Regions from separate parts of the Kitasatospora sp. NPDC098663 genome, predicted to be linked through region 1. Evidence: riboswitches for the same ligand, from Rfam matches in the RefSeq annotation. Region 1 holds a riboswitch; each other region holds the start of a gene.
The links. Region 1 has a riboswitch for cobalamin ahead of ACIQVZ_RS07530 (prenyltransferase/squalene oxidase repeat-containing protein). Riboswitches for the same ligand answer to the same signal wherever they lie in the genome.
Positions count from the first base shown of each region.

Region 1 (4,108 bases):
CGGCCCAGCCGTTGGAGTCGGTGTTGACGCCGAACATGGCGTTGAAGGCGCCGGAGGCGGTGAGCTTGCCCTTGAGGAAGTTCTTGGCGGCGACGATCGCCGGGTCGGTGGCGGCGACGCCCCCGGTGCAGAGCGAGGCCATGGCGGCGCCGGTCATGTCGATGTCGCTGCCCTGGGCGAGGGCGTTCGGGTCGCCCGCGGCCTTGCTGAAGTTCCAGCCGCCGTCGTTGTGCTGGTTGGCGCGCACCGCGGTGACGGAGGCGTCGAGCAGCGGCTGCGGGACGCGAGGGCTGCCGGCCTGGGTTCTGGCGCCCGCGAGGGCGAGGAGGCCGAAGACGGTGCCGTTGAAGTTGGCGGACGGGCCGTAGTAGCCGGGTTCGGCGGTCTGCCAGTAGGCGGCGAGGTCGGCGACGAGGTTGCGGCCCGGGCCGACCCGGGAGGGGTCGATGCCGGCGGCGTAGGCGTTGAGGATGCCGCGCTCGTAGTCCGTGACGACCGGCGAGGCGCTCGGCCAGCCGGGGGCGGCGAGCTGGCCGCGGTAGACCAGGCGGGCGTTCTTGGTGGGGTCGCCGCCGGGGGTGACGTCCGCGGCGGCCGTGCCGGCGGCCGCGAGTGCGCTGAACGCCCACTCGTTGGAGAGCCCGCCGCCGGTGACGTAGCTGCCGTCGGCGGCCTGGAGCGACTTCAGGTAGGTGACGCCGGTGCTCTTCGAGGTGGCTATCTGGGTCGGGCTGGCCGTCGCGTGGGCGGGGACGGCGGAGAGCAGGAGCGCGCCGGCCGTCAGGGCGACGGTGACGGCGGAGGCGGCGCGGGAAGGTGTGGTCCGCGCGGGGGCGAGGAGGGACATGGGACAGGCTCCTTGGGGTGGCGGGCGCCGACCCTGCCCCGGAGTTCCGGCGCCCGTTCGAGGGCGCGCGACTGCCGGAGCGGTCGCCGCCCGGATCGCGTGGGCCGGCTTTCGCCATGGTGCGTGGCCGGTCGGGCATTCGGGCTCAGGGCGGCGTGATCGCCGCCCCACACCGCTGCGCGTCAGCCCCGGATTCGCACCGGGTTCCCCCGCTCGGCCACCGCGGACGCTACCGCACGGCGCACCGGCGCACGAGGTGGTGTGATCGACATGACGACCCGTTGACTCCCGTTCGACCGGCGTGGTCTGATGAACCGATTTTTTGCCCTCGGCATTCAGGGGAAGCCGGTCGAACTCCGGCGCTGACCCGCAACCGTGGACCCACCTGTGGTGGGTGAGCCGGAATGCCTGGACCGGGGGCCTGTTCACAGAGCACTTGCGTCGTCGCGGACTACGACGCGGTCCGGACGGTCCCTGCCCAGGAGACCGTGGGCTGCGCCGTTGCGTCCTGCGTCGACCGACCAGGGAGTCGTCGTGAGGGTCAGCAGCAGTCGCACACGTCACAGGAACCGGGACCTCGCCTCCTTGGTGGTCGCCGGTGCTGTCGCGGCCGCCGCCTGCGGAAGCGTCCTGTTCGGGCGCCCCGGTACCGCGGCCGCCGACCCGATCGAGCAGTGCACGGCGACGACGGGCGCGATCGTCGCCGTCGACTTCACCCACTGGGGCGGCGGCGTCGTCCGGGGCTGCGACGCCCACCCCACGACCGGGATGAACCTGCTGCACGCCGCCGGCTTCACCACCGCCGGAACCGAGCACGACGGACCCGCCTTCATCTGCCGACTCGGAACCGGGACCTTCAACAACGGCACCCAGTACCCGACGCCGGCCGAAGAACCCTGCGTCAACACCCCGCAGGCCACCGCGTACTGGTCGTACTGGATCGCCGAACCCGGCCAACAGGCGTGGTCCTACAGCCGGTTCGGCGCCGGGACGCAGAAGCCCGAGCCCGGCGAGGTCGAGGCCTGGGTGTACGGCGGCACCGACATCGGCGGCACCAGCGGGGCGCCGGGCTTCGCGCCGGACTCCGTCCGGGCGAAGAGCGGCGGCTCGTCGGCTTCGCCGTCCGCCCCGCTGTCACCCTCGGCGACCCCGAGCCCGACCCCGACCCCGAGCCCGACTCCGACCTCGACTTCGACCGGGCCGTCCGCCACCGGAGACCCGGCGGCCGCCGCAGCCTGGCTGGCCCGCCAACTCGTCGGCGGCGACCACATGGAGAACTGGGCCGTCGAGGGGCCGGACCACCCCCGGACCGCCCTCACCGCCATCGCCCTCGCCGCCGCCGGCACGCAGGACCCGGCGCTGCGCCGGACGACCGCCTTCCTCTCCGCCCACGCCGACGCCTTCCTGTATCCCGACGGACCGGCCGGCCGGCCCGATGCGAAGGCCGCCGCACTGCTGGCCCTCGTCGCCGAGAGCACCGGTGGCGATCCCCGGGCCTTCGGCGGCCGGGACCTGATCGCCGCGCTCACCGGTCACGTCTGCACGGCGGCGGGGGAGAACGGCAAGTGCACCGCCGCCGGGGACTTCCTCGGCGCGGCCTCGCCCTGGGTCCAGTCCCTCGGTGTCATCGCCCTCCAGCGCGCCGGCGTCACGCCACCCGCCCCGGCGCTCGCCCGCTTCACGGTGCTCCAGTGCGCCGACGGCGGGGTGGCCGGATCGATGATCGTCGCCGGCGACCACTGCGAGTCCGACCCGCTCACCACCGGCCTCGCGGTCCTCGCCCTGCGCACGGCCCCCGGGTACGAGACGGCCGCGAAGAAGGCGTCGGACCAGCTCGCGGCCGGACAGCAGGCCGACGGTTCCCTCCTCCCGTACCTCGGCGCCCCCGGTGACACCATCAGCACCGCGAGCGCGGCCCAGGCGTTCAGGGCCACCGGACAGGACACCCGCCGGGCCGCCGCCACGGCCTGGCTCGCCGCCCGGCAGGGAACGGACGGCGGCTTCGGCCCCGACGCGTCGACCACCGACCCGGACCCGGCGGCCACCGAGCAGGCGATCCTGGCCCTGACCGGCACCGACCTCACCAGCGTCCGGCACAACCCGGACGCCACCGCCCCGCCGACGACACCCGCCACCACCCCGCCGACCTCGCCCGCGACCACGCCGCCTGCCGGGCGAACCCCCGACGCCGCCAAGGGCAGCGCCTACCTCACCGACCCGTCCCGCCTGATCAACGGCCGCTACTACGAGGGCTTCCCGGCCTTCGCCGACTTCGGCCTCACCATCGACGGCGCCTACGCCCTCGCGGCCACCGGCACCGACGACGCCGCGCTGCGCAGGATCGTCGACTTCCTGGACCAGCCGGGCAAGGACGCCGGCGAGCGCACCGTCAACGACTGGACCGGCATCGGCACCGAGTACGCAGGCGGCGGCTCGATCGGAAAGGAGGCGCTGCTCGCCGAGGCGGTCGGCCGCAACCCGCGCGCCTTCGGCGGCCACGACCTGATCGCCGCCCTGGCCGCCCTCGTGTGCACCAAGGCCGACCAGAGCACCGGCTGCGCGGCGCCCGGCAACTACACCTACGCGACCTCGGTGTTCTCCCAGGCGCTCGGCATCATGGCCCAGCTCCGGGCCGGGGACTCGACGAACGCGGCTCCCGCGATCGCCTACCTGAAGGGCCTCCAGCACCAGGACGGCTCGTGGCCGAGCCTGATCCCCGCCACCGGTGACTCCGACGTGGACAGCACGGCGATGGCCGTCATGGCCCTCGCCCTCGTGCCGGGCGACGAAGCCGCGCGGGCCGTCGACCAGGGCCTCGACTGGCTCGCCGCGCGGCAGCTGCCCGACGGCGGCTTCCCGGGAGCGGCCGGCGACTCGACCAACTCGGCCGCGCTCGCCATCCAGGGCATGACACTGCGCCAGTCCACGTACGGCGCCCAGATCGCCAAGGCGCGCGACTTCCTGTCGGGCCAGCAGAACGGCGACGGCGGGTTCAACGTGGCCTCCGCCGGGCAGCCGGGGTCGGACGTCCGCGCGTCCACGCAGGTGCTCGGCGGTGCCACCGGGATCTCGTTCGGCACGCTGTTCCGGGAGCTCGGGGGAACGTCGACGCCGACGCCCACTCCGACCTCCACCGGGACGGCGACCCCGACGGCGACCCCGACGGGTTCGCCGACCGGCACCCCGACCGGCACGCCCACGGGCACCCCGACCGGCACACCTACGAGCATTCCCACGAACACGCCGAGCCCGACGGGCTCG
Region 1 is NZ_JBIWAP010000005.1:181,809-185,916, reverse strand. Features, by position in the region: gene ACIQVZ_RS07535 (hypothetical protein) at 1-847, opposite strand, end outside; cobalamin riboswitch at 981-1,057, opposite strand; cobalamin riboswitch at 1,135-1,278, shown strand; gene ACIQVZ_RS07530 (prenyltransferase/squalene oxidase repeat-containing protein) at 1,382-4,108, shown strand, end outside.

Region 2 (4,108 bases), on a different contig from region 1:
TGATGCCGACGTCGTTGGTCACCGTCCGGGCGGGCTTCTGCGGGAAGGTGAGTTTGGTGCCGCAGTTCTCCACGGTCACCGGGTAGTGGGCGGAGGCGGCGGTGGCGTCGCCGCTCGGGGCGATCTCGGCGCCGCAGGCGGTGAGCCCGAGGGTGAGCAGGGCGGTGATGGCAACGGCCTTGGTGCGCACGGGGGTTCCTTCGGGGGGTGGGTCAGATCCGGTCGAAGAGCAGTTGGACGGCGCCGGTCGCCGGGTGCCGGACGGGGGTGGCCCGGACGCCGAACACCTCGGCCAGCAGGGCGGGTCGGAGCACCTCGGCGGGCGGCCCCGAGGCGACGATCCGGCCGGCCCGCAGCACGTACAGCAGGTCGCAGTGGCCGGCCGCCAGGTTGAGGTCGTGCAGCGCGGTGAGCACCGTCGGGCCGGCCTCCCGGACCAGCGCCAGCACGTCCAGCTGGTGGCCGATGTCCAGGTGGTTGGTGGGCTCGTCCAGCACCAGCAGCCGGGGCTCCTGGACCAGCGCGCGGGCGATCAGCACCCGCTGCTTCTCGCCGCCGGACAGGCTCAGGAAGCCCCGCCCGGCCAACTGCTCGGCGCCGACCTTGCGCAGCGCCTCGGTGCAGCGCGCGTGGTCGTCCGCGCCCGGGCCGCCCAGGCCGCGCCGGTGCGGCAGCCGGCCCATGGCGACCACCTCGGCCACCGTGAAGTCGAACTCGGCGGAGTGCTCCTGGGGGAGTGCGGCCACCCGCCTGGCGGCCTCGCGCGCGGTCAGCGCGTGCAGGTCCGCGCCGTCCAGCCGGACGGCCCCGGCGGCCGGCCGCAGCGCCCGGTAGACGCAGCGCAGCAGCGTCGACTTGCCGCTGCCGTTGGGCCCGACCAGCCCGACCACCTGCCCGGCGGCGGCGTCCAGGGCGACGTCGTGGACCAGCCGGGCGCCGGCCAGCTCGACCGAGACGGAGTCCAGGGCGAGATCCATCAGCGGCCTCCGAAGGAATAGCCGCGACGGCGCATCAGCAGCAGGAAACAGGGCACCCCGAGCACTGCGGTGACCACCCCGACCGGCAGTTCGGCGGGCGCCAGCAGGGTGCGCGAGACGATGTCCACCCAGACCAGCAGCAGCGCCCCGGCGAGCGGCGCGACCAGCAGCACCCGGCGGTGCCCGGCGCCGACCAGCATCCGGGCCAGGTGCGGCACCATCAGCCCGACGAAGCCGATCGCCCCGCTGACGGCCACCACCGTGCCGGTGACGGCGGCGGTCACCACGAACAGCTCGCGGCGCAGCCGGTCCGGGTCCACGCCCAGCGAGGCGGCCGTCTCGTCGCCCATGGCGAGCGCGTCCAGCCGGCCGGCGGAGCAGGCCAGATACGCCACGCCGGCCAGCACGGTGGCGGCGGCGATCGGCACCGAGCCCCAGGTGGCGCCGCCGAGGCTGCCGAGCAGCCACATCATGGCGTCCCGGGCGGCCTCGCCGCGGGCGGCCGCGAAGACCATCAGCGCGGTGACGGCGGAGAAGCCGTAGGAGAGCGCGGTGCCGGTGAGCACCAGCCGCAGCGGGGTGAGCCCGTAGGCCGTCCGCGCCGCGAGGTAGACCAGCACCATGGCGACCAGCGCCGAGCCGAACGCGGAGGCCGAGATCGCCCACACCCCGAGCGAGGCGAAGGCGCCGAGCAGCAGCACGGCGTTGGCGCCGACGGCCGCGCCGGAGGAGATGCCGAGCACGAACGGGTCGGCCAGCGCGTTGCGCACCAGGGCCTGGACGGCGACGCCGGTGGCGGCCAGCCCGGCGCCGACCACGGCGGCCAGTACGGTGCGCGGCAGCCGGATCTCCCAGACGATCGCGTAGGCGGCGGCCTCGTCCGCCTCCAGCCGTCCGCCCGTCAGCCCGGCGGCCAGCAGCCGCAGGGCGCGGGGCAGGCCGATCCCGGAGGCGCCCAGCGCCACGCCGCAGAGCAGCGAGAGCAGCAGGGCGGCGGCCAGGCCGACGGCGAGCGGGAGGGCGGGTATTCGGCGGGCGGGCGGGCTCGTTGCGCCACTGCCCGCGGCTGCGGTGCTGCTCACGGTGCGCCTTGCCTCGGGCCGCGGGTGCGCGGGGGCGGCACCGGTCGGGTGCGGGCCCGGGCGCCATCCCCTCGCAGTCCACGGCGAGTTGTCGGGAGTTCAGCGGCCGGGGGCGATCGGGCTGGCACGGCCCCAGGGGCCGTGCTCACCGTTGCGGGTCAGCGCCGGATTCACACCGGACTTCCCCCTCGGACGCCCTGGCAGCATAACAGCCACTCAGGCTAGGCAACCCTTACCGGGCCCGGGTGGGGCGTGGACGCACGACCGCCCCCGTCCGGGCTTGCGGACGGGGGCGGTCGGGTGGCGACGCGTCAGGCTCAGGCCTGCTTGGTCTCCCAGAAGATCTTGTCGACCTCGGCGATCAGGTCCAGCAGGGCCTGGCCGGTGGCGGGGTCGGTGGACGCCTTGGCGGCCGAGGCGGCCTTCAGGGTGTCGTTGATCAGCTGGTGCAGCTGCGGGTACTTCTCGAAGTGCGGGGCCTTGAAGTAGTCGCTCCACAGCACCGAGATGTGGTGCTTGACGGCCTCGGCACGCTGCTCCTTGATGATCAGGGCGCGGGTGCGGAAAGCCGGGTCCTCGTTGGCCTGGTACTTCTCCTGGGTGCCCTTGACCGACTCGGCCTCGATCCGGGCCTGCGCCGGGTCGTACACGCCGCAGGGCAGGTCACAGTGGGCGTGGGCGGTGGCGCGCGGTGCAAACAGACGAGAGAACATGGGAGTCCTTCCTTAGATCGTCTTCCCGCGCCCGAGATTACCCTTCCGCACCCGGGGTTTCGCGATCGGGCGGTGGGCCTAGGGCAAAAGGCGGACCCGGAACCGGGGTAATCCGGACACCGAACGGATCGAACGGGGTGACGGTCCGTACGGCAGACTGGGACCGGGCGGTCCGGGAGGAGGAGTCGTGGCGCGGAGCACGGAACCGGCGGGCACGGAACCGGCGGGCACGGAACCCCGGGGGCGGGGCCGGGGCGGCGGCGCGGTGCCGTTCGGGCTGGTCGACGTGGCGGGCCCGTCGATGGTCCCGACCCTGCGCGAGGGCGACCAACTGCTGGTGCGCTACGGCGCGCCGATCCGGCCCGGCGCGGTGGTGCTCTTCCGGCACCCCTTCCAGCAGGACCTGCTGGTGGTGAAGCGGGCCGCCGAGCGGCGTCCGAGGGGCTGGTGGCTGCTGTCCGACAACCGCCCGGTGGACAGCGACAGCCGCAGCTACGGCCCGGTCCCGGACGAGCTGGTGCTCGGCCGGGTGCTGCTGCGGCTGCGCCCGCGCCCGGCCTGGCTGGCGCCGGGGCGGCGGCTGGAGCGGCTGCTGCTGAGCACCCGGCTGGCCCGGGTGCCGGGCCTGGCCCGCCGCCTGGGCGTCTGGGCGGAGCAGCTCTGATCCCCTGAGCCCGGCCCGGACCTAGGCCCAAAGTCACTGGCATTGGGCCTAGCCGGCGGCGCCGAGTGCCGCGGCCTCGGCCTCCTGGCGCTTGCGGGCCCGGTACGCGGCGACGTTGGCGCGGGTCGCGCAGCGGTCCGAGCAGTAGCGGCGGGAGCGGTTGGTCGAGGTGTCCAGGTAGGCGTTGCGGCAGGGTGCGGCCTGGCAGATGCCGAGCCGGTCGGCGCCCAGCTCGGTCAGGTGGACGGCCAGGCCCATGCAGGCGACCGCGCTGAAGTGCGCGGTGGCGGTCGGCGAGTTGTCGGCCAGGTGCAGGTGCCAGCGCGGCCGGCCGGCGTCGTCGAGGTAGTCGTGCCCGGAGACCAGCGGGCTGACCGGGTACTCCATCAGCAGGCTGTTCAGCAGGTCGACGCCCCGGATCTCGTCGCCCTCGGCGGCGGCCTCGAAGACCCCGCGCAGCCTGGTCCGGACCGCCCGCAGCCGGGGCAGGTCGGACTCGTCGGCCTGGGTGGCGGCCCGTGAGGAGTCGGAGAACAGGCCGCGCACCGCGTCCACGGACGTCAGCGTGTCGGTGCCGCGCTCGGGCTCCTCGGTGTTCACCAGCCGAACGGCGAGATCGGCGTACGAGGCGAGCTCCACGGAGGTCCTTCCAGAAGGTCGGTAACGGGCTGA
Region 2 is NZ_JBIWAP010000013.1:195,267-199,374, reverse strand. Features, by position in the region: gene ACIQVZ_RS17115 (ABC transporter substrate-binding protein) at 1-190, opposite strand, end outside; gene ACIQVZ_RS17110 (ABC transporter ATP-binding protein) at 213-977, opposite strand; gene ACIQVZ_RS17105 (FecCD family ABC transporter permease) at 977-2,059, opposite strand; cobalamin riboswitch at 2,149-2,288, opposite strand; gene sodN (superoxide dismutase, Ni) at 2,377-2,772, opposite strand; gene sodX (nickel-type superoxide dismutase maturation protease) at 3,074-3,436, shown strand; gene ACIQVZ_RS17090 (CGNR zinc finger domain-containing protein) at 3,485-4,075, opposite strand.
Region 2: another riboswitch for cobalamin. It lies ahead of ACIQVZ_RS17105 (FecCD family ABC transporter permease); the one in region 1 lies ahead of ACIQVZ_RS07530 (prenyltransferase/squalene oxidase repeat-containing protein).

Region 3 (4,108 bases), on a different contig from region 1:
CGCACCAGCACGCCGGGCTCCTGGGCCAGCGCGTCCAGGTCGGTGAAGTTCGACAGCCGGGGGAAGCGCACCACGGCGACCCGCAGCACGTCCGCCCCGAGCGGGCCGCGGCCGTCCACCCGGTCCACCACCGTGGACAGGTCCAGCGAGTCCTCGGCGTCCAGCCACAGGCCCGGCAGCATCGGCAGGGTGCCCAGCACCGGACGGCCGGTCAGCCCGTGCAGCATCTCCAGGCCGGGCGCCAGCAGCCGCGCGTCGCCGCGGAACTTGTTGACGAACCAGCCCGCCACATGCCGCTGGTCCTCCGCCGACAGCAGTGCCAGCGTCCCGTACATCGCCGCGAAGACGCCGCCGCGGTCGATGTCCCCGACCACTACCACCGGCAGCCCGGCGGCCGTCGCCAGGCCCATGTTGGCGATGTCCCGGTCCCGCAGGTTGATCTCGGCGGGCGAGCCGGCGCCCTCGCAGACCACCACCTCGTAGCGGCGGCGCAGATCCGCCAGGCACTCCAGCGACCGTTCCAGCAGGACGGGCTTGCGCTCGCGGTAGTCCAGCGCGCCCACCTCGGCGACCGGCCGGCCCAGCAGCACCACCTGGCTGCGGCCGTCCGCGCCCGGCTTCAGCAGCACCGGGTTCATCGCCGCCTCCGGTTCCACCCGGGCCGCCTGCGCCTGCATCGCCTGTGCCCGGCCGATCTCGGCGCCGTCGGCGGTGACGAAGGAGTTCAGCGACATGTTCTGCGCCTTGAACGGAGCGACCCGCACCCCCTGCCGGGCCAGCCAGCGGCAGATGCCCGCGGTCACCACGCTCTTGCCCGCGTCCGAGGTCGTCCCGGCGACCAGCAATGCGTTGCTCATGCCCTTCCCCTCCACCGTGTCGTCAGCGAGCGCAGCGCGACGTGCCCCGCGACCGTCGTACCCAGGGCCAGCGCGCCCACCCGCCGGGAGAGCACGCAGGCCCGCTCGATGTCGTCGACCGTCACCGGCCGCAACTCCGCGCCCAGCACCGGCCGGTGCTCCACCCGCTCCCCGTACTGGAGGGTCCCGCCCAGTCGGACGCCCACCGCGCCCGCGAAGGCCGCCTCCGCCTGGCCCGCGTTCGGGCTCGGGTGCGCCGAGCCGTCCCGCCGCCAGACCCGCCAGGCCGTTTTCGGCTGCGGCGCGGCGGCCACCGTGAGCAGCGCCGTCAGCCGGGCGCCCGGCCAGCCCGCCACGTCGTCCAGCCGGGCCGAGGCCCAGCCGAACCGGGCGTACCGCGGCGAGCGGTGGCCGACCATCGCGTCCAGCGTGTTCACCGCGCGGAACGCCAGCAGCCCCGGGGTGCCCGCCAGCGCGCCCCAGACCAGCGCGTTCACCACGGCGTCCGCCGTGTTCTCGGCCACCGACTCGACTACCGCGCGGGCGATCTGAGGCCCGTCCAGCGCGCTCGGGTCCCGCCCGCACAGGTGCGGCAGCCGCTCCCGCGCGGCCGTCAGGTCGCCGGTGGCCAGTGACCGGCCGATGGTGCGCGCCTCGCGGGTCAGCGAGGTGCCGCCCAGCACCGTCCAGGTCGCGGCGGCCGCCAGCGCGGCCCGGCCCAGCGGACGCCGGCCCACCGTACGGTCCAGGGCCGCCGCGCCGGCCGCGACCGCGCCCACGCACAGCGCCGTGTACCCGGCGCCGGCCACCCGGTCGTCCTGCCACACCCGCCGCTCCAGCCGGGTCGCCGCACTGCCGAAGACGGCCACCGGGTGGCCGCGCCGGGGGTCGGCGAAGCGGGCGTCGGCGGCGAAGCCCGCGGCGGCGCCGAGCGCGAACGCGGCGGCGCGGGTCAGCGGGCGCACGGCGGGTTCGGCGGAAGGCCGCGTGGGGTCCGGCAGGGCGGGGCAGCCTGCATCGCGTGCGTGTCCTCACTCAGGGTCCGCGCCCTGGATCGACGTACCGGGGGCGAGAGTCTCCTGGCTTCCGGGTCGGACGCACCCCCGGGCCTTCCAGCGGCTTCTGACGGCCCGCCGTGGCGATGTTCCGAGCGTGCTCCCCGGTGACAGTGGCGGGACCGCGCCGGACTCGCACCGGCTTCCTCTGCATGCCTCCGTTTGGCCCCAGGATCCCATCACGCGGCCGAACCGGGAGTCAACCGAGGTCACGGAGGGGTTGGTCACACCTCGGAGCCCCGTCGCCACCTCCGATCCGCCCGCCCCGCCCGACGCCCCGCCGTGCCTGACGCCCGCCCCGCCCGACGCCCCGCCGTGCCTGACGCCCGCCCCGCCCGACGCCCCGCCGTGCCTGACGCCCGCCCCGCCCGAGCCCCCGCCGTGCCCCGGACGGCCCAGCCCGGTGGCCGCCCGCGCGGCCCCCCGGTGAACTGGTGCCCGAACACCGTCCGCACACCGCCCGGACACCGTCCGGTCCAAGACCAGCAGAGCGGGGAGCGATATGCGTTGGGGAACCGCGGCCGTCGTGGCGGCCGCCGTCGTCGGCGCCGGGGCCGCCGTCCTGGTGATCGGCCGTCGGGCCTCCGAGCGGCTGGTCCACCCGGCGAGCGCCGCCCGGGAGTCCGGCCCCGTCCTGGTGCGGAGCCTCGCCGCGGGCCGGATCACCTTCAACCGCCGCCCCGAGAGCCTGCGCCCCGGCCGCTGGGCCGTGGAATGGGACGACCACGGCCACGCCGTCGTCGAGGAGGTCCTGCACAGCGACGAGAACGGCGTCACCCGCCGCCTCGTCCGCGCGGACCGGGGCACCCTCACCCCCGGCACCGAGGTCCACTTCACCCCCCGCGTCCACCTCGGCGACCCCACCGAGGCGCTCGGCCTCCCCTTCACCGACACCGCCGCCGACGGCGAACTCGGCGCCCTCCCCGCCTGGCGCCTCGACGGCAAACGCGGCACCTGGGTGATCCTCGTCCACGGCCCCGGCGCCGACCGGCAGCAGACCCTCCCGGTCCTCCCCGTCCTCGACCGCCTCGCCCTGCCGGCCCTCGCCGTCACCTACCGGGGCGACCAGGGCGCCCCGGCCTCGCCGGACGGGCTCGGCCACTTCGGCGAGACCGAGTGGCGCGACGTCGAGTCGGCGGTCCGGCTCGCCCTCGACAGCGGCGCCGGCCGGGTCATCCTGTACGGCTGGTCCCTCGGTGCCACCATGGCCCTCCAGACGGCCGCCCGCTCCGCCTGGGCCCATGCCGTCAGCGGCCTCGTCCTGGACTCGCCGGTCCTCGACCTGCCCGCCACCGCCCGCCGCGGCGCCGCCCGGGTCGGCTACACCGGCGCCGCCGCCGAGCTCGGCGCCCTCGCCGCCGAGGGCCGCACCGGCGTCGACCTCGCCGACTTCAGCCGCATCGCCGAGGGCGCCGACCTGCGCGTCCCCACCCTCCTGCTGCACAGCCCCGACGATCAGGTCGCCCCCTTCCGCGCCGCCGAGCGCCTCGCCGCCGCCCGCCCCGGCGTGGTCAGCCTCCGACCCTTCCCGGGCGCCGACCACGCCACCCTCTGGAACTCCGCCCCCACCCACTACACCGAACTCCTCCGCCGCTGGCTCACCCCCCTTCTCTGAACCCAGCCCCCCCGCACGAGAAGTCACACCGACAGGGCCTCTGTACGAAACCCGAACCTCACCCGTCAGCCACGGAGCGTGACCGGTCGGGCGGGTAGCGCGACCGCCGCCGCAAGGGTTGCGCCGGGATGGCATGACCCCGCCACCTGTTTCCGGCCAGGCGGTTTGCCTCTGTTGCCCGATTGTTGCCCGATCTTGGGGAGGTGCCGTCGACGGCCGCCCGTCCGTACAGCCAACCGGATGTGACAGAAGGCCGGTACAAGGGGAAGACTGCTCGACGTGACGTCTCGGAATCCGCGCGACCGTGATGCCCCGCTCCCTCCGACGATCGGTACTGGTGCGACGGTGACCCGTCTCCCCGGTACGGCCCACCGGCCCGCCGCCGGCAAGCCGGGCGGGGCCGGGGTACCCCGCCGACGAGGGCCCGCTGCGGCGCCCGGTCGGGGGAGGGTTCCCGTACCGGAGGGCTTCCCCGCGCCGGCCGAGCTGGCGCCGCTGGCCCGCCGGATGCTGGTGGACGCCGTCCGGATCGCCCGCTGGGCGGGGGACCTGGAAGAGGTCGACAAGCGGGGCGAGCTGCT
Region 3 is NZ_JBIWAP010000004.1:73,270-77,377, reverse strand. Features, by position in the region: gene ACIQVZ_RS05635 (cobyric acid synthase) at 1-857, opposite strand, end outside; gene ACIQVZ_RS05630 (cobalamin biosynthesis protein) at 854-1,822, opposite strand; cobalamin riboswitch at 1,930-2,062, opposite strand; gene ACIQVZ_RS05625 (alpha/beta hydrolase family protein) at 2,415-3,527, shown strand; gene ACIQVZ_RS05620 (hypothetical protein) at 3,873-4,108, shown strand, end outside.
Region 3: another riboswitch for cobalamin. It lies ahead of ACIQVZ_RS05630 (cobalamin biosynthesis protein); the one in region 1 lies ahead of ACIQVZ_RS07530 (prenyltransferase/squalene oxidase repeat-containing protein).

Region 4 (4,108 bases), on a different contig from region 1:
GTGGAGCTGGCGGAGCAGCGCGAGCCCGGGCGTGTGCGCCGTCGCGCGCGGGACGGCGAGGGTGGTGGCGTACTCGACCTGGTGGGCGAGCGCCTCCGCGCGGGTCCGCTGGTCCTGGCGGGCGGTGTGCTCGCCGTGCTCCACCAGGTCGTCGGAGACGGAGAGCTCGCCGACCAGCCGGTCCGGGTCGACGGCCGTGACCACGCCCGCGAGTTCGACGGCGTCCTCCAGGTGGCGGCCGTCCGCCTCTCCCCCGGCGATCACCTCGACGGCCGGGTGCGGGTCGCTGCCGCCCCACAGTTCGACGATCGCGAGCCCGTACCGGCCCTCGTCGGCGATCCGCAGCAGTCGCGGCAGCAGGTCCTCGCGCAGGGCGCAGCAGGGGCAGTCGTTCACCAGCGGGACGTCGGCGGCGTCGAACCCGCCTCCGGTGTCGCGCAGTTCACGGTGGACGATGCCCTGCGAGGCCTCCCGCAGGTCGTGGTGGAGGACCACCGCGTCCACCCCGGCCACCGCCAACTCCCGGACGGCGGCGCGGCGTTCGTCGGCGTGCAGTCCGGCCACGACCACCACGGGCAGTTTGATCCCGTCCACGCCGCTCACCAGCTGGCCTTGCGGACGCCGGGCAGGTGGCCGGCGTGGGCGTGGACGCGGAGGTTGACCCGGGAGAGGCCGAAGGCGCGCAGGTAGCCGCGGGGGCGGCCGTCGACGGCGTCGCGGTTGCGGATCCGGGTGGCGCTGGCGTCGCGGGGCTGGCGGGCGAGTTCGGCCTGGGCGGCGGCGCGTTCGGCGGGGGCCGTGCCGGGACTGGCGATGATCCGCTTGAGCTCGGCGCGGCGCTCGGCGTACCGGGCCACGACGGCACGGCGCTGCTCGTTCTTGGCGATCTTGCTCTGCTTGGCCATCAGGCCTTCCCCCCTCGGGCGCGGATGCGGGCGACGGCGGCCTCGATGCCGATCGTGTCGATGGTGCGGATGCCCTTGGCGCTGAGGGTGAGCCGGACGTACCGGCCCTCACCGGGCAGCCAGTAGCGCTTGTGCTGGATGTTGGGGTCGAAGCGGCGGCGGGTGCGGCGGTGCGAGTGCGAGATCGCGTTGCCGAATCCGGGCCGACGGCCGGTGAGTTGGCAGTGGGCGGACATGGGTGCTCCCTGGCGTCCGGGAATGGGCAGGACGGAGCTCACGTTACACCAGATGAAAATGACTTCCATTTCGGTGTACGGTTTCGCCCCGACCCCGAACACCCCGCCAACCCGGGAGGACACCCATGGCCCGTAACGAACTGCGCCCCGTCATCAAGCTCCGCTCCACCGTCGGCACCGGCTACACGTACGTGACCCGCAAGAACCGCCGCAACGACCCGGACCGGATGGTCCTGCGCAAGTACGACCCGGTCGCGCGCCGGCACGTCGACTTCCGCGAAGAGCGCTGAACCCCGCCCGCCCGACGACCGGCACCGACCCGCGGCGACGGAACGGCGCCTCCCCCGGGATCCCGGGGGAGGCGCCGTCGCCGCCCGCTGCCGTCGCCGGTCGCAGCCGTCGCTACTCGGCGGCCGCCCAGCGCTTCTCCACCCGGGCCAGCTTCCAGTAGGCGATCGCCGCGGCCCAGACCACCACGAACAGCCCGGCGATCGCGTAGCCGACGTTGTCCAGCGAGATGCCCGCGATCCAGCCGGTGACCGGGTCGGTCAGATCGAGCTTCTCGTGCAGCACGCCGACCAGTTCGATGGTGCCGATGACGAAGGCCACCGCGATCGACAGCCCGGTGATCGTCAGGTTGTAGTAGACCTTCCGGACCGGGTTGGCGAAGGCCCACTGGTACGCGAAGTTCATGAACGTCCCGTCCAGGGTGTCGAACAGGCTCATCCCGGCCGCGAACAGCAGCGGCAGGCAGACGATCGCGTACCAGGGCAGCCCGGCCGCCGCCCCCGACCCGGCCATCACCATCAGGGTGACCTCGGTCGCGGTGTCGAAGCCCAGCCCCAGCACCATGCCCACCGGGAACATCTGCCCGGGCCGGGTGATCGACCGGGTCGCCCGGTTCAGCACCCGGGCCATGAAGCCGCGCGAGTTGAGGTGCTCCTCCAGCTGCGCCTCGTCGTACGACCCGGCCCGCATCGCCCGGAACACCTTGAGTATGCCGAGCAGCGCGGCCAGGTTGAGCGCGCCGATCAGGTAGAGGAACGCGCCGGAGGCCGTCGTGCCGACCATCCCGAGCCACTTGTGGGTGGTCGAGTCGTCGTCCATCAGCGTGCTGGCCAGCTGCGCGCCGCCCGCCACCAGGGCGGCCATCAGCACCACCATCGAGGAGTGCCCGAGGGCGAACCAGAAGCCGACCGAGACCGGCCGCTTGCCGTCCGCCATCAGCTTGCGGGTGGTGTTGTCGATCACCGCGATGTGGTCGGCGTCGAAGGCGTGCCGCATGCCGAGGGTGTACGCGGTGATCCCCAGGCCCACCCCGAAGACCTGGGTGCCGACCGCGTAGTTGTGGGGCGCGACCAGGAAGACGAGCGTCCCGAAGGCCACCACGTGCATGGCCAGGATCACCCCCATCAGCCCGGCCGTGCGAACGGTGTCCTCGCGCTTCCAGCGGAACGTGGGCAGCGCGGACGGTGTCGCCGGAGCCTCGGCAGCCGCGGCGGTTTCGGGCAGGGTCATTCGGGTCACGCTCCAGCACCTCGTGGAAACACTTCGTGAGATGCCGTGGCCGGTCTCCTGGCTTACGGGGGTCCCGTACCCGCCTTCCCAGGTGCGCGAGGCTCCCAGTGGCGTCGTGGGTACGGACGTCTCTCCATCGTCGACGATCACGATGGCCCGATCACAGTGGCGAGGGCCGCTCCGGACTGGGATCCCTGAGGATCCGTCACCGGTCTTCCCGAGCACCACGGCGGGGAACACCGTAGGGGCCAGGACCCACCCTTGCAAGGCTGCGCACCTGCGCAGGTGTCCAGGATCACAGGCCCCCTGCTGCAACAATGTGCGCATGCATCTCGTACCGGCCGACCGCGCGGGCCACCGCACCATCGACGGACACCGGGTCTGCGAGGCCATCGCCGCGATCGGCGACCCCGCGCACGTCCGCACCTGGGCCGAGCGGTTCTCCCTGCTCGCCGACCCCGGGCGGCTCGCCCTCCTGCTCGCCCTCCACCGGGCCGGCCCGCTCGCCGTCTCCGACCTCGCCGTGGCCACCGGCATGCGCGACCCCGCCGTGTCCCAGGCCCTGCGGCTGCTCCGCACCGCGGGCGTGGTGACCGGGGACAAGGACGGGCGGGTCGTGCGCTACCGGCTCGTGGACGAGTCCCTGCGCCCCCTCCTCGACGCGTGCGCCGCCGCCGAACACCACGAGCCCGGCGCGGCCTTCGGCTGACCGGCCGGGCAGGGCCTGGTCAGGCCGCCTGGCAGGCGGGGCACCAGAAGAGGTTGCGCGCGGCGTGCTGTTCCGTCCGGACGTCGGTGCCGCAGACCAGACAGGGCATCGCGGCCCGCCGGTAGACGTACACCTCGCCGCCGTGGTCGTCGACGCGCGGCGGTCGGCCCATCGCCTCGGGGGTGTGCTCGGGCCGGACGGTGTCGATCCGGCCCGCGCCGACGCCCTCGTGCATCAGGGCGACCAGGTCGGCCCAGATCGCGTCCCACTCGCCCCGGGTGAGGTCACGGCCGGCGCGGTGCGGGTTGATCCCGTGGCGGAACAGCACCTCGGCCCGGTAGACGTTGCCCACCCCGGCCAGCACCTTCTGGTCCATCAGCAGCGCGGCGACGGTCGTCCGGCTGGCCGATATCCGGCGCCAGGCGGCCTGCGGGTCGGCGTCGGCCCGCAGCGGGTCGGGGCCCAGCCGGGCGGCGACGGCGGCCTTCTCCGCGCCGGTGACCAGCGCGCAGGTGTTGGGGCCGCGCAGGTCGGCGTAGCCGTCGTCGTTGGCCAGCCGCAGCCGGACCAGGCCGACCGGCTCGGGCGCGGGCCCGGTACCGAAGGCGAAGCCGCCGTAGAGGCCGAGGTGGACGTGCACCCAGCCGCCCTCCTCGAAGCCGAGGAACAGGTGCTTGCCGACGGCTTCGGCCGCGGTGAGCAGCTGCCCGTCGATGGCCTTGGCCTCGTCGGCGAACCGG
Region 4 is NZ_JBIWAP010000006.1:213,256-217,363, reverse strand. Features, by position in the region: gene ACIQVZ_RS09065 (CobW family GTP-binding protein) at 1-594, opposite strand, end outside; gene rpsN (30S ribosomal protein S14) at 600-905, opposite strand; gene rpmB (50S ribosomal protein L28) at 905-1,141, opposite strand; gene rpmG (50S ribosomal protein L33) at 1,267-1,431, shown strand; gene ACIQVZ_RS09045 (HoxN/HupN/NixA family nickel/cobalt transporter) at 1,544-2,659, opposite strand; cobalamin riboswitch at 2,689-2,903, opposite strand; gene ACIQVZ_RS09040 (ArsR/SmtB family transcription factor) at 2,985-3,368, shown strand; gene ACIQVZ_RS09035 (DNA-formamidopyrimidine glycosylase family protein) at 3,388-4,108, opposite strand, start outside.
Region 4: another riboswitch for cobalamin. It lies ahead of ACIQVZ_RS09045 (HoxN/HupN/NixA family nickel/cobalt transporter); the one in region 1 lies ahead of ACIQVZ_RS07530 (prenyltransferase/squalene oxidase repeat-containing protein).